2 regions of the Pseudomonas sp. Marseille-Q8238 genome follow, and region 1 is predicted to be linked to the other one. Evidence: predicted binding sites of a transcription regulator. Region 1 holds the regulator's gene; the other holds the start of a gene.
The links. The regulator FliA, encoded in region 1, starts transcription of late flagellar genes. The targets are predictions, from matches to a motif close to CTAAAGTTTNNNNNNNNNNNGCCGNTAA.
Positions count from the first base shown of each region.

Region 1 (6,090 bases):
CAGTTCGATGCGCTTGGCCAGTTCGCGGAAGGCATCCGCGCTCAACTCACGGCGCATGAAGCGCCCCCAGTCGGCACTCAATGCCTGCGCCTCACTTCCCAGGTCATTGACCAGGGGAGCGCTTTGCTCCACCAGATCCATCGTGCGATTGGCCGCTTTCTCGGTCATCTGCACGACATAGGACAAGCGCTCGGTAGCATCCGTGATCTGCGAAATTTCGCTGGCGTGCGGCATGCGCGGGTCAATCTGAAAATTGACAATGGCATTGTGCAGCTCGCGGGTGAGCTTACCCACCTCCTGATACAGGCCGCGGTCACGCGTCTGATTCAGCTCGTAGATGACTTGTACAGCCTCACCGAAATTGCCTTTTTCCAGGCTATCCACGAGCTGCCGTGCATGGGTTTTCAGAACCGATTCGAGATCGTCCTGAGAGGATTCATCGTGTGCCATAGCGCCCTCGTGGCGGACATCAGCCATTAACCCGCTCGAAGATTTTTTCGATCTTCTCTTTCAGAACCTGGGCCGTGAACGGCTTGACCACATAGCCATTCACCCCGGCCTGAGCAGCCTCGATGATCTGATCGCGCTTGGCTTCAGCAGTCACCATGAGTACAGGCAAGGTCTTGAGTCGCTCATCGGCGCGCACGGCACGCAACAGGTCGATCCCGGTCATCCCGGGCATGTTCCAGTCGGTTACGAGAAAATCGAAGCTGCCGCTATGCAGCATCGGCAATGCTGTAGTGCCATCGTCAGCCTCGGCGGTATTGGTGAAACCCAAATCGCGCAAGAGGTTCTTGATGATCCGTCGCATCGTCGAAAAGTCGTCAACGATGAGGATTTTCATATTCTTGTCCAAGTCGACCTCCGTACAGTCCTAAACATTACCGGCTCCCGGCAACGTCGCAATCATGAAACCGGTAATTCGTCAGCGTGCGCGCCACTCTCCCAGACGAGCGCGCAAGCGAGCCGCGCACTGACTGTGCAGCTGGCTGACACGCGACTCACTGACGCCCAGGACCTCACCGATTTCCTTGAGATTCAGTTCTTCGTCGTAATACAACGCCAAAACCAGACGTTCACGCTCAGGCAGGTTGGAGATGGCATCGGCCAACGCCGCCTGGAAACGCTCATCTTCCAGTTCGTGCAGAGGTTCTGTCTGGGTGCTACCGGTATCTTCATGCAGTCCGCCGCCATGTTCACCGTCCTGCATGAGGTCGTCGAAACTGAACAAACGGCTGCCCAAAGTGTCGCCAAGAATGCCGTAGTAATCCTCGAGACTCAATTGGAGTTCGGCTGCAACTTCTTGATCTTTAGCATCTCGGCCGGTTCGGGCCTCAATTACCCGGATGGCATCGCTGACCATTCGAGTATTGCGGTGTACCGAACGTGGTGCCCAATCGCCCTTGCGCACCTCATCGAGCATCGCACCACGAATGCGGATACCGGCGTAGGTTTCAAAACTGGCACCCTTGCTGCCATCGTATTTCTTCGAGGCTTCGAGCAGGCCGATCATTCCGGCCTGCGTCAGGTCATCAACCTGAACACTGGCCGGCAGGCGTGCCAGCAGGTGATAGGCGATGCGCTTGACCAGCGGTGCATAGCGCTCGACCAGTTGATGCTGAGAGTCTTGCTCCCGGGCCTTGCTGTACATAAGAAGTCCATTGGCTGCTGTCATACGGCCGAGCCCGCAACCGGTTGCTGCACGAGGCGCTCGACGAAAAACTCCAGATGGCCACGCGGATTGGCCGGCAACGGCCACGTGTCGACTTTCTGGGCTATCGCCTTGAACGCCAGTGCGCACTTCGAGCGCGGGAAGGCTTCGTATACCGCGCGCTGTTTCTGCACGGCCTTGCGGACTGATTCGTCATAGGGCACAGCTCCAACATACTGCAGGGCCACATCGAGAAAACGGTCGGTTACCTTGGTCAGCTTAGCAAACAGGTTGCGGCCTTCCTGAGGGCTGTGGGCCATGTTGGCCAGCACACGGAAACGGCTCATGCCGTAATCCCGGTTGAGCAGTTTGATCAGGGCGTAGGCATCCGTAATCGACGTCGGCTCATCACAGACCACCACGATCACTTCCTGAGCGGCGCGCACGAAGCTGACAACACCATCGCCGATACCCGCTGCGGTATCGACTACCAGGACATCAAGGTTGTCACTGATATCGCTGAACGCCTGGATCAGGCCGGCATGCTGCATGGGCGTCAGTTGCACCATGCTCTGTGTGCCCGAGGCGGCGGGCACGATACGAATGCCGCCGGGGCCCTGAATGAGCACATCCTTGAGATCGCACTCACCGGAAATCACATCCGCCAGGGTGCGCTTGGCGGTCAGGCCGAGCAGTACGTCGACGTTGGCAAGGCCGAGGTCGGCATCCATCAGCATGACCCGTCGACCAAGGTCGGCCAGTGCCAGTGAAAGATTCACCGACACATTGGTCTTGCCGACGCCACCCTTGCCGCCGGTCACTGCGATCACCTGTACGGGATGCCTACTACCCATGGTTTCTATACACCTTGTCTTGCCTGGATTGGGCTGGCCGGAAAATCTCCCGACCCTTCCTCAACACTGGAATACCTTGGACCCTACCACCCACTAGCTCGCATGCCGAGTGGGGTTCTGATAGAGACCGGCGAATACGTCCGCCATGGCTTCCTCGCTCGGATCTTCCGGCGCCTGCAAACTCACTGCCCGGCTAACCAATTGGTGGCTGCGTGGAACCTGCAGGTCATCCGGAATTTTTGGCCCATCAGTGAGATAGGCTACCGGTAGATGCTGGCTGATAGCCAGCCCTAAAACTTCACCCAGACTGGTTGCTTCGTCGAGCTTGCTGATAATGCAGCCGGAAAGGCCGCAACGCTTGTAACTATGATAGGCCGCCTTGAGCACCTGGCTCTGGCTGGTAGCGGCCAATACCAGGTAATTCTTGGCCTTGACGCCTCGTCCGGCAAGGCTTTCCAGCTGCATACGCAGTGCCGGGTCGTTAGCCGGCAAACCTGCCGTGTCGATCAACACGACGCGCTTGCGTGCCAGCGGCGCCAACGCTTGAACCAGCGACTGGCCCGGATCGATCTGCGTCACCGAGACATCGAGAATGCGGCCGAGGGTTTTCAACTGTTCCTGAGCACCGATGCGGAAGCTGTCCATGCTGACCAGCGCGATGCTCTGCGGGCCATATTTGAGTACATAGCGAGCGGCCAGCTTGGCCAGCGTGGTGGTCTTGCCCATGCCGGCCGGGCCCACCAGAGCGATAACACCGCCCTCCTCCAGAGGCTCTTCCTTGGGCGTCTTGATCGTATGCGCCAGGTGCGCCAACAGCATGCGCCAGGCTTGGCGTGGATCACTTTCCTTGCCAACGCGCTCCAGCAATGTCCGAGACAGCTCGGCTGGCAACCCCATGCGTTGCAGGCGGCGCCACAGGTTGGCCTGCTGCGGGCGTTTATTCTGCATCTGCCCCCAGGCAATGGAGCCGAGTTGCACCTCGATCAGCTCACGCAGACCGTGCAGTTCGGAGCGCATGGCATCCAGCGCACGTTGATCGACAGGCGCTGCGCTCACGGCAGCAGGAGTCGGCGGAGCAACCGGACGCTGCGGCTTGACCAGCGAAGCAGGCAGTTCGGGGGCCACTACGGACTCATTGGCAAACAACTGGCGGTCCTTGCGCTCATCGGCAATCAGGCGGCTGGCCAGATCGGCCTCGGCGTTGGCAATCTTTGCCTGGGTCTTGCGCAGCTCTGCTTCCAACGCGGCATTCGGCTGACGCACCGGTTCCACAGGCATCTGATAATCCAGTGCAGCAGTCAATTCCACACCACCGGCCACGCGGCGATTACCGATGATCGCGGCATCGGCGCCCAGCTCATCGCGTACCAGCTTCATGGCCTGACGCATATCGGCGGCGAAGAAACGTTTGACTTGCATGGCTTAGAGCCCTCAGTTCTGTCCCACCGTGGCGACGATGGTGACCTGCTTGTTATCCGGTATTTCCTGGTAGGCCAGAACATGCATGGACGGTACAGCGAGCCGCGCAAAGCGCGAGAGCATCGCCCGGACCGGACCGGCCACCAGCAGGATCACTGGTTTGCCGAGCATTTCCTGGCGCTGCGCCGCATCCACCAGGGAGCGTTGCAGCTTTTCCGCCATACCAGGCTCGAGGAGAATGCCATCCTCGGAGCCCTGACCGGCCTTCTGCAGACTATTGAGCAATATCTGTTCCAACCTTGGGTCCAGAGTGATCACCGGCAGCTCCGGCTCTAGTCCCACAATGCTTTGCACGATTGCACGGGAAAGTGCGATCCGAACTGCCGCCACCATCGCGGCGGGATCTTGACTCTTCGGCGCCGTATTGGCGATGGCTTCGGCAATGGTCCGCACGTCTCGCACCGGCACCTGCTCCTGCAAGAGGCTCTGCAGCACTTTGAGCAAGGTAGACAACGAGACCAGGCCCGGCACCAGCTCCTCGGCCAGCTTGGGCGAGCTCTTGGCCAGCAATTGCATGAGCTGCTGCACTTCCTCATGCCCAATCAGCTCATGGGCATGTTTGTGCAGCACTTGATTAAGGTGCGTGGCAACGACCGTGCTGGCATCCACCACGGTGTAACCAAGCGACTGCGCCTGGTCACGCTGATTTGGGTCGATCCACACCGCCTCCAGACCAAATGCCGGATCTTTGGCGGCGATACCATTGAGCGTGCCAAATACCTGCCCTGAGTTAATGGCAAGCTCGCGCTCCGGATACACCTCGGCCTCGGCCACGCTGACACCCATCAATGTCAAACGGTAGGCATTGGGCTGCAGGTCCAGGTTGTCGCGAATATGCACCGAGGGCATGAGAAAGCCCATCTCCTGCGACAGCTTCTTGCGCACACCTTTGATCCGCGCCAGCAACTGCCCACCTTGGTTGCGGTCGACTAGAGGAATCAGCCGGTAGCCTACCTCCAAGCCGACCATGTCGACGGGCGTTACATCATCCCAGCCCAGTTCCTTGACCTCTTGGGCCTTCTGCGCCGGCAGCAGCTCTTGTTGGCGCTGAACCTCCTGCTCGGCCTCGACCTTAACCTTGTTCTTCTTGTGCCAGATCCAATAGGCCGCGCCAGCTGCGATAGCACCCAGGCCGATGAACGAGACATGTGGCATCCCCGGTACCAAGCCCATGGCAACCAGAATGGCAGCCGATACGGCAAGCGCCTTGGGTGAGGTGAACATTTGTCGATTGACCTGGGCACCCATGTCTTCCGAGCTGGAAACACGGGTCACCATGATCGCTGCGGCGGTCGACAGCAGAAGCGACGGAATCTGGGCGACCAGGCCATCACCGATGGTCAACAGCGAATAGATCTTCCCTGCTTCGCTGAAACTCAGGTTGTGCTGCAGGACACCGATGGCAATCCCGCCGATCAGGTTGATGAACAGGATCAGCAGGCCAGCAATGGCATCACCACGAACGAACTTGCTGGCACCGTCCATGGAACCGTAGAAATCCGCCTCTTGAGCCACCTCGACACGCCGGCGCTTGGCCTCGACCTGATCGATAAGCCCTGAATTGAGGTCCGCATCGATGGCCATCTGCTTGCCCGGCATGGCATCCAGGGTAAAGCGTGCGCTCACCTCGGAGATACGCCCTGCACCTTTGGTAACCACAACGAAGTTGATGATCATCAAGATGGCGAAGACCACCGCACCGACCACATAGTTACCGCCGACCACCACCTCACCGAAAGCCTGAATGACCTTACCGGCCGCGTCATGCCCGTCCTGGCCATGCAGCAGCACGACGCGCGTCGATGCGACGTTCAGGGCCAGACGCAATAGCGTGGCAATCAACAGGATGGTGGGGAACACGGCAAAATCCAGCGGGCGCAGCGCATACACGCAAACCAGCAGGACGACGATGGACAGCGCGATGTTGAAGGTGAAGAAGACATCCAGCAGGAACGGCGGCACCGGCAGCATCATCATGCCGAGCATTACCAGCAACAGGATAGGCACGCCAAAGTTGCCGCGTCCCATGCTGCGCATGTTGCCGATCAGTTGCGCTCTGTCTACTGCCACGTCATATCCCCAGCCGTTCAAACTTTTGACGCGAGA
Region 1 covers NZ_CBCOPI010000001.1:2,345,941-2,352,030, reverse strand. Annotated here, with positions in the region: gene ACWPW0_RS10900 (protein phosphatase CheZ) at 1-450, opposite strand, end outside; gene ACWPW0_RS10895 (chemotaxis response regulator CheY) at 470-844, opposite strand; gene fliA (RNA polymerase sigma factor FliA) at 926-1,675, opposite strand; gene fleN (flagellar synthesis regulator FleN) at 1,672-2,514, opposite strand; gene flhF (flagellar biosynthesis protein FlhF) at 2,599-3,924, opposite strand; gene flhA (flagellar biosynthesis protein FlhA) at 3,937-6,021, opposite strand.

Region 2 (6,090 bases), 260 kb from region 1:
GTCTTCGTCGCGGCTGCGGTGAAGCAGTTGCCGGCAGTGCAGCGCGAGCGCTTGCATCCGTTCCTTTCAGGCTTCAATCCAACCGACAAGAATGCCGATGCGCATATCCGGCGCATGCTCGAGCTGGACCCTGGGTTATGGCAGGGAATCGGTGAGGTTTTCACCCGGCATGATGACCTGACAGCATTGATTTACGGCGATACTCCGCGCGCCAATAATGAGGCGATGACGCGGGTGTATCACCTGGCTGCCGAATACGATCTACCGGTCATGCTGCATTCCAATATCACCTCCAAGCGCGAGCGTAACCCCTTGTATCTGGCAGAGATCGAGGAGCCTCTGCGCAATCATCCCCATGTCCGGTTCATCTGGGCCCATGGTGGAACCAGCCTGGAAATCCACCGCCATCAGGAGAAGCTGGATTTCCTGTTGCCGACACTCACGCGAATGCTCGAGGCGTATCCGAATCTCTATATCGACCTGTCATGGAGCATGTTGCAACCGTATCTCCTGGACGAGAAAGGTCGGCCAGACCCGGCCTGGGTCGAACTGGTCAAGCGCTACCCTGCGCGCTTCATGCTGGGCTCTGACGTGGTGGGGCGGTTCGAGGGATTGGGTGATTATCTGAATGCCTTCGATCCGTTCCTCGATGCCCTGCCGGAGAAGGTGGCGCAGCAGGTGGCGCGAGACAATTTCATCGCGGTTCTGCCACGCAAGCGCCAGGCTCAGTTGAGCGACTAGTTGTCATCAACCTGTCATGCCGGTGTCATAGCCTCGCGCCATCCCAATCAAGGAGCGCGTGATGAAAGCATTCAGCTTGAGCGCACTGATGCTGAGCCTGGTTTCCAGTCTGGCTCTAGCGGATGTGCATGTCGATGGACCCATCGAGTACGGTGTATTCGCTACGCCATTCAAAGACCCACAGCCGGGTGAGCGCGTGTTGACCCGGAGCAACCAAACGATTGACCAGACCACCGAGGTGCCTGCTCGGCTGGGTACAAAATTCGGCGTGCGTTATCGCCTGACGGGCAAGCGTGAAAGCGAAGCTCCGTTGACCTTGCTGTACTTGACTCCAGGGCTGGTTGCGGCGGATGGTCGCCGTCAGGACAAGATCGAATTGGTGCAGAAACTGGTGCTTGGGGCCGAGCGCGATGTCATGGCATTCGAGTTCAGTGACCCAAGTGAAGTGGTGCCAGGGGAGTGGTTATTCATGGTGTTCCAAGGCGATCGTAAACTGCTGGAACAGCGTTTCACCGTGCGCTGAACTTGAGCGTCAACACAAAGGAACCTGGTCCTGTGGCCAGGTTTTTTTGTGTCTGCCCCTAAAGCGATTAGCGAAGGCGTCGATAGGTTGAAATATGGACTAGCCTGTATTGCTGAGGCGGCCTACTCAACTGTATGCCTGATTCCAGGGAAGGAGTTTCACCATGCTGTTACGGAACATGAAGATTGCCTTTCGCGCCACGCTTGGTTTTGCCTTCCTGGCATTGCTGGTGCTGATCATGGGCAGCTTCTCGCTGCTGCAGATGAGCCGCATGCACGACCAGTCGATCGAGATCAATGACAACTGGCTGCCGAGCATCATGGCCTTGAACCATGTCAGCGAAGACATCTTGCGTATCCGTGCTTACACCTTGCGCCTACTGGTCGGTCGTGAGGCTGCGACGTTGCGCCATAACGAGCAGCGCCTGGGTGAAATCAAGGCTGACCTGACTGGTGCATTGGCGCGCTACGAGGCCCTGATGTCCACTGAGCAGGAGCGCGAGGCTTATCAGCGCTTCGATGCCGCCAAGCAGCGCTACATGGTCGAGCAAGAGCGCATCATGAGTTATTCGAGCAAGGACATGCTGGATGAGGCGCTTGCCATTGCCGGCGGCGAACTTAACCAGCATGCCGATGCGATGTTCAAGGCATTGTCCGAACTGACTGAAATGAATCGCCTGGGCTCGACCGAGGCGGCTGAAAACAGCGAACGGGTTTTCGATAATGCCTGGGAGTTGGTAATCGGCATGATGGTCGCTGCCGCATTACTGACCATCGCCTTGGCTATCCTGCTGACACGGAGCATTGTCCAGCCTCTGCGTCAGGCTGTTAGCGTTGCCCAGGTCATCGCGTCAGGCGACCTCAGCAACACCGTTCATGCCGAAGGCAAGGATGAGCCGGCTCAGTTGCTGGAAGCCCTGGGTGCCATGCAGCGCAGCTTGCGTGAAACCATCCAGCACATTGCAGACTCCTCAAGTCAGCTGGCTTCGGCCTCTGAAGAACTTCATGCCGTAACCGAAGATTCAACCCGCGGATTGCATCAGCAGAGCAATGAAATCGAGCAGGCTGCGACGGCAGTCAACGAGATGACCGCTGCCGTCGAGGAGGTCGCCCGCAACGCCGTGAGCACCTCGGAGGCCTCGCGGGAGACAGATCGTACGGCGCAACATGGACGTGAACAGGTGCGCCTGACGGTGGACTCGATCGAAAATCTGGCCAGCGATGTGACAACGACGTCTGCCGATGTCGAGCAGTTGGCCGGTCAGGTGCGTGATATCAGCCAGGTTCTGGATGTCATTCGCTCGATTGCCGAGCAGACCAATTTGCTCGCATTGAATGCGGCTATCGAGGCTGCCCGGGCTGGCGATGCCGGTCGCGGGTTTGCTGTGGTTGCCGATGAGGTACGAGCGTTGGCGCACCGTACTCAGCAGTCGACCCAGGAGATCGAGCAAATGATCGGTGGTATTCAGCAGGGCACTGAAAAAGCCGTCACGGCCATGCAGGTCAGTAATACGCGTGCCAGTTCGACACTTGAGGTGGCGCAGGCGGCGGGGCTGGCACTTGAAGAGATTACCCAGGCCATTGCCGCGATCAACGAGCGAAATCTGGTCATTGCCAGTGCTTCCGAAGAGCAGGCGCAGGTGGCGCGTGAGGTGGATCGCAACTTGGTCAATATTCGTGACCTGTCCTTGCAGACCTCAGCGGGCGCCAACCAGACCAGTGCAGCCAGCCAGGAACTGTCACGTCTGGCCATCAACCTCAATACGCTGGTCGCCCGTTTCCGTATTTGATACATGCCACAAACAAAAACGGCGCCCTAGGGCGCCGTTTTTGTTCTAGCTGAGCGTCAGCCTTTGTAGCGCTGCAGAATCAGCGTGGCATTGGTGCCGCCAAAGCCGAAGCTGTTGCTCATCACGGTGTTCAATGTGGCGTTCTCACGGGTTTCGCGCAGGATCGGCAGATCGGCGACCTCAGGGTCCAGCTCGTCGATGTTGGCCGAACCGGCGATGAAGTTGCCTTCCATCATCAGCAGGCAGTAGATCGCCTCCTGAACGCCGGCGGCGCCGAGCGAGTGGCCAGACAGGCTCTTGGTCGAGCTGATGGCTGGTGCCTTGTCGCCAAATACCTCGCGGACGCCGCGGATTTCCGCGACGTCGCCAACCGGGGTCGAGGTGCCATGGGTGTTCAGGTAATCGATAGGCGCATCGACGGTGGCAAGCGCTTGCTGCATGCAGCGCACGGCACCTTCGCCGCTTGGCGCGACCATGTCATAGCCATCGGAGGTCGCGCCATAGCCAACCACTTCGGCGTAAATCTTGGCACCGCGCTTGAGGGCATGTTCCAGCTCCTCGACCACGACCATGCCGCCGCCACCGGCGATAACGAAACCGTCACGCTTGGCGTCATAGGCGCGGGAGGCCTTTTCCGGCGTCTCGTTGTACTGGGTGGAGAGGGCGCCCATGGCATCGAACAGGCAGCTTTGGCTCCAGTGTTCTTCCTCGCCACCGCCGGCAAACACGATGTCCTGTTTGCCTAGCTGGATCTGTTCCATCGCCTGGCCGATGCAATGCGCGCTGGTGGCGCAGGCCGAGGAGATGGAGAAGTTCACGCCCTTGATCTGGAACGGCGTGGCCAGGCAAGCCGAGACCGTGCTGCCCATGGTGCGAGTGACACGGTATGGGCCGATACGCTTGACGCCTTTTTCGCGCAGGGTATCTATGGCTTCCATCTGGTTCAGGGTAGAGGCGCCACCAGAACCGGCGATCAGACCGGTGCGGGGATTGGATACCTGTTCCGGGCTGAGACCTGCGTCTGCAATGGCCTTTTCCATCGACAGATAGGCATAGGCTGCAGCGTCGCCCATGAAGCGAAAGACCTTGCGATCGATCAGTTCTTCCAGGTTCAGGTCGATCGAGCCGGACACATGGCTGCGCAGCCCCATTTCGGCGTAGGCCGGATTGAAACGGATGCCCGCCTTGCCAGTACGCAGACTGGCGGAAACGGTGTCTTTGTCATTGCCCAGGCAAGAAACGATGCCCAGACCGGTGATCACGACGCGACGCATGCGGATAACCCTTAGAAATTGTCAGTGGAAGTGAACAGGCCGACACGCAAACCTTCGGCACTGTAGATTTCGCGGCCATCCACGCTGACGTTGCCATCGGCGATGGCCAGGATCAACGAACGGTTGATGGTGCGTTTGATGTGTATGTTGTAGGTGATTTTCTTCGCGGTAGGCAGAACCTGGCCGAAGAACTTCACTTCGCCCGAACCGAGCGCACGGCCACGTCCGGGGTTGCCCTGCCAGCCGAGGTAGAAACCGACCAGTTGCCACATGGCATCGAGGCCCAAGCAGCCTGGCATGACGGGATCGCCTTCGAAATGGCAGGCGAAGAACCACAGGTCTGGGTTGATATCGAGCTCGGCGACGATTTCGCCCTTGCCGTACTTGCCGCCGGTTTCACTGATGTGAACGATGCGGTCGATCATCAGCATGTTGGGGGCGGGCAGTTGCGCATTACCCGGGCCAAACAACTCGCCGCGGCTACAGCGCAGCAGGTCTTCCCGGGTGAAGGCGTTTTGCTTGGTCATGCGAGCTCCTCAGTGGCCCCGCCGCACGGGGCTATGCGTTACATCCTGGTCGCCATGGACGCGAGGCGTCTGTCGGCAGCGTAGTCGTAGACTGTTGCGTCTTGGTGAAAGTCACAGTTTTGTGTGAACACTTGTATACCATTGCTCACACAGTCGCTGTTTTGACTTTACTCCTAGTTCCCTGGTTTGTTCAGCCAGCGCATCAGAACCTGTTCCAGGTCTGCTCGTTTGAACGGCTTTGCCAGGTAATCGTTCATCCCGGCCTTCAGGCAGGTCTCACGGTCACCCTGTAAGGCGTTGGCCGTGAGTGCGATGATCGGGGTGGTACTGTAAAGCGCGAGCTGTCTGATCTGCCGTGTTGCTTCGTAACCATCCATGACGGGTAGCCTGCAGTCCATGAGTACGGCTGCAAAAACATGCTGACTTGCACAGTGAACGGCCTCGGCACCATCGCTGACCAGGCTGACCTGATAACCGAGACTGCGCAGCATCGATTCGATGACGGTCTGGTTAACAGGGTTATCCTCGACCAACAGTACCTGCTGCCCTTCACCTGACGGTTTTATGGATCGATCCCCGAAAGTGTCGTGCAACGAGCGCATGGTAAAGGGGAGGGGCATCTCCAAGGTAAATGTCGAGCCTTTACCTTCGTGACTTTCGGCATGCAATGTCCCACCCATACGCTCAGCCAGCGTTCTGGCTATAGACAACCCGAGCCCGGTGCCGCCATAGCGCCTTGAAATAGAGGTATCCGCTTGCTGAAAGGCATCGAACATATGTTCCAGACGCTGAGGAGCAATTCCGATACCGCTGTCATGCACGGCGCAGGTGAACCACAGGACATCCTTGTCCAAGGCGTACCAGTGCGTTTCGATACGAATTCCGCCCTCCTCGGTGAATTTCAGGGCATTACCGATAAGATTGACCAGAATCTGGCGGATTCTTGTTGGGTCGCCCTGAACTTCGCAGTGCTCCAAGCCAGGTTGATTCTCTAGTCGCAAGTACAGGCCTCGTTGATGCGCACTGTGTTGGAAAACCTGAATTGAACTCTGTAGCAACTCCTGCAAGCTGAACGGAATTCGTTCTAGCTCTAATGCGTCCCGCTCGATTCGGGAAAAATCGAGAATATCGTTGATGACTTTGAGTAGGTATTCTGTCGATTCGGTAGCTAACGCCGCATATTCGGCTTGTTCTTGAGTCATCTCGGTCGTTTCCAGCAGTTGCAACATGCCGAGT
Region 2 covers NZ_CBCOPI010000001.1:2,604,940-2,611,029, reverse strand. Annotated here, with positions in the region: gene ACWPW0_RS12100 (amidohydrolase family protein) at 1-741, shown strand, start outside; gene ACWPW0_RS12095 (DUF3859 domain-containing protein) at 803-1,264, shown strand; gene ACWPW0_RS12090 (methyl-accepting chemotaxis protein) at 1,428-3,053, shown strand; gene fabB (beta-ketoacyl-ACP synthase I) at 3,110-4,327, opposite strand; gene fabA (3-hydroxyacyl-[acyl-carrier-protein] dehydratase FabA) at 4,339-4,854, opposite strand; gene ACWPW0_RS12075 (ATP-binding protein) at 5,028-6,090, opposite strand, start outside.
Region 2: a site for FliA is predicted at 1,323-1,350, ahead of ACWPW0_RS12090 (methyl-accepting chemotaxis protein). Genes of this name have one in related genera too.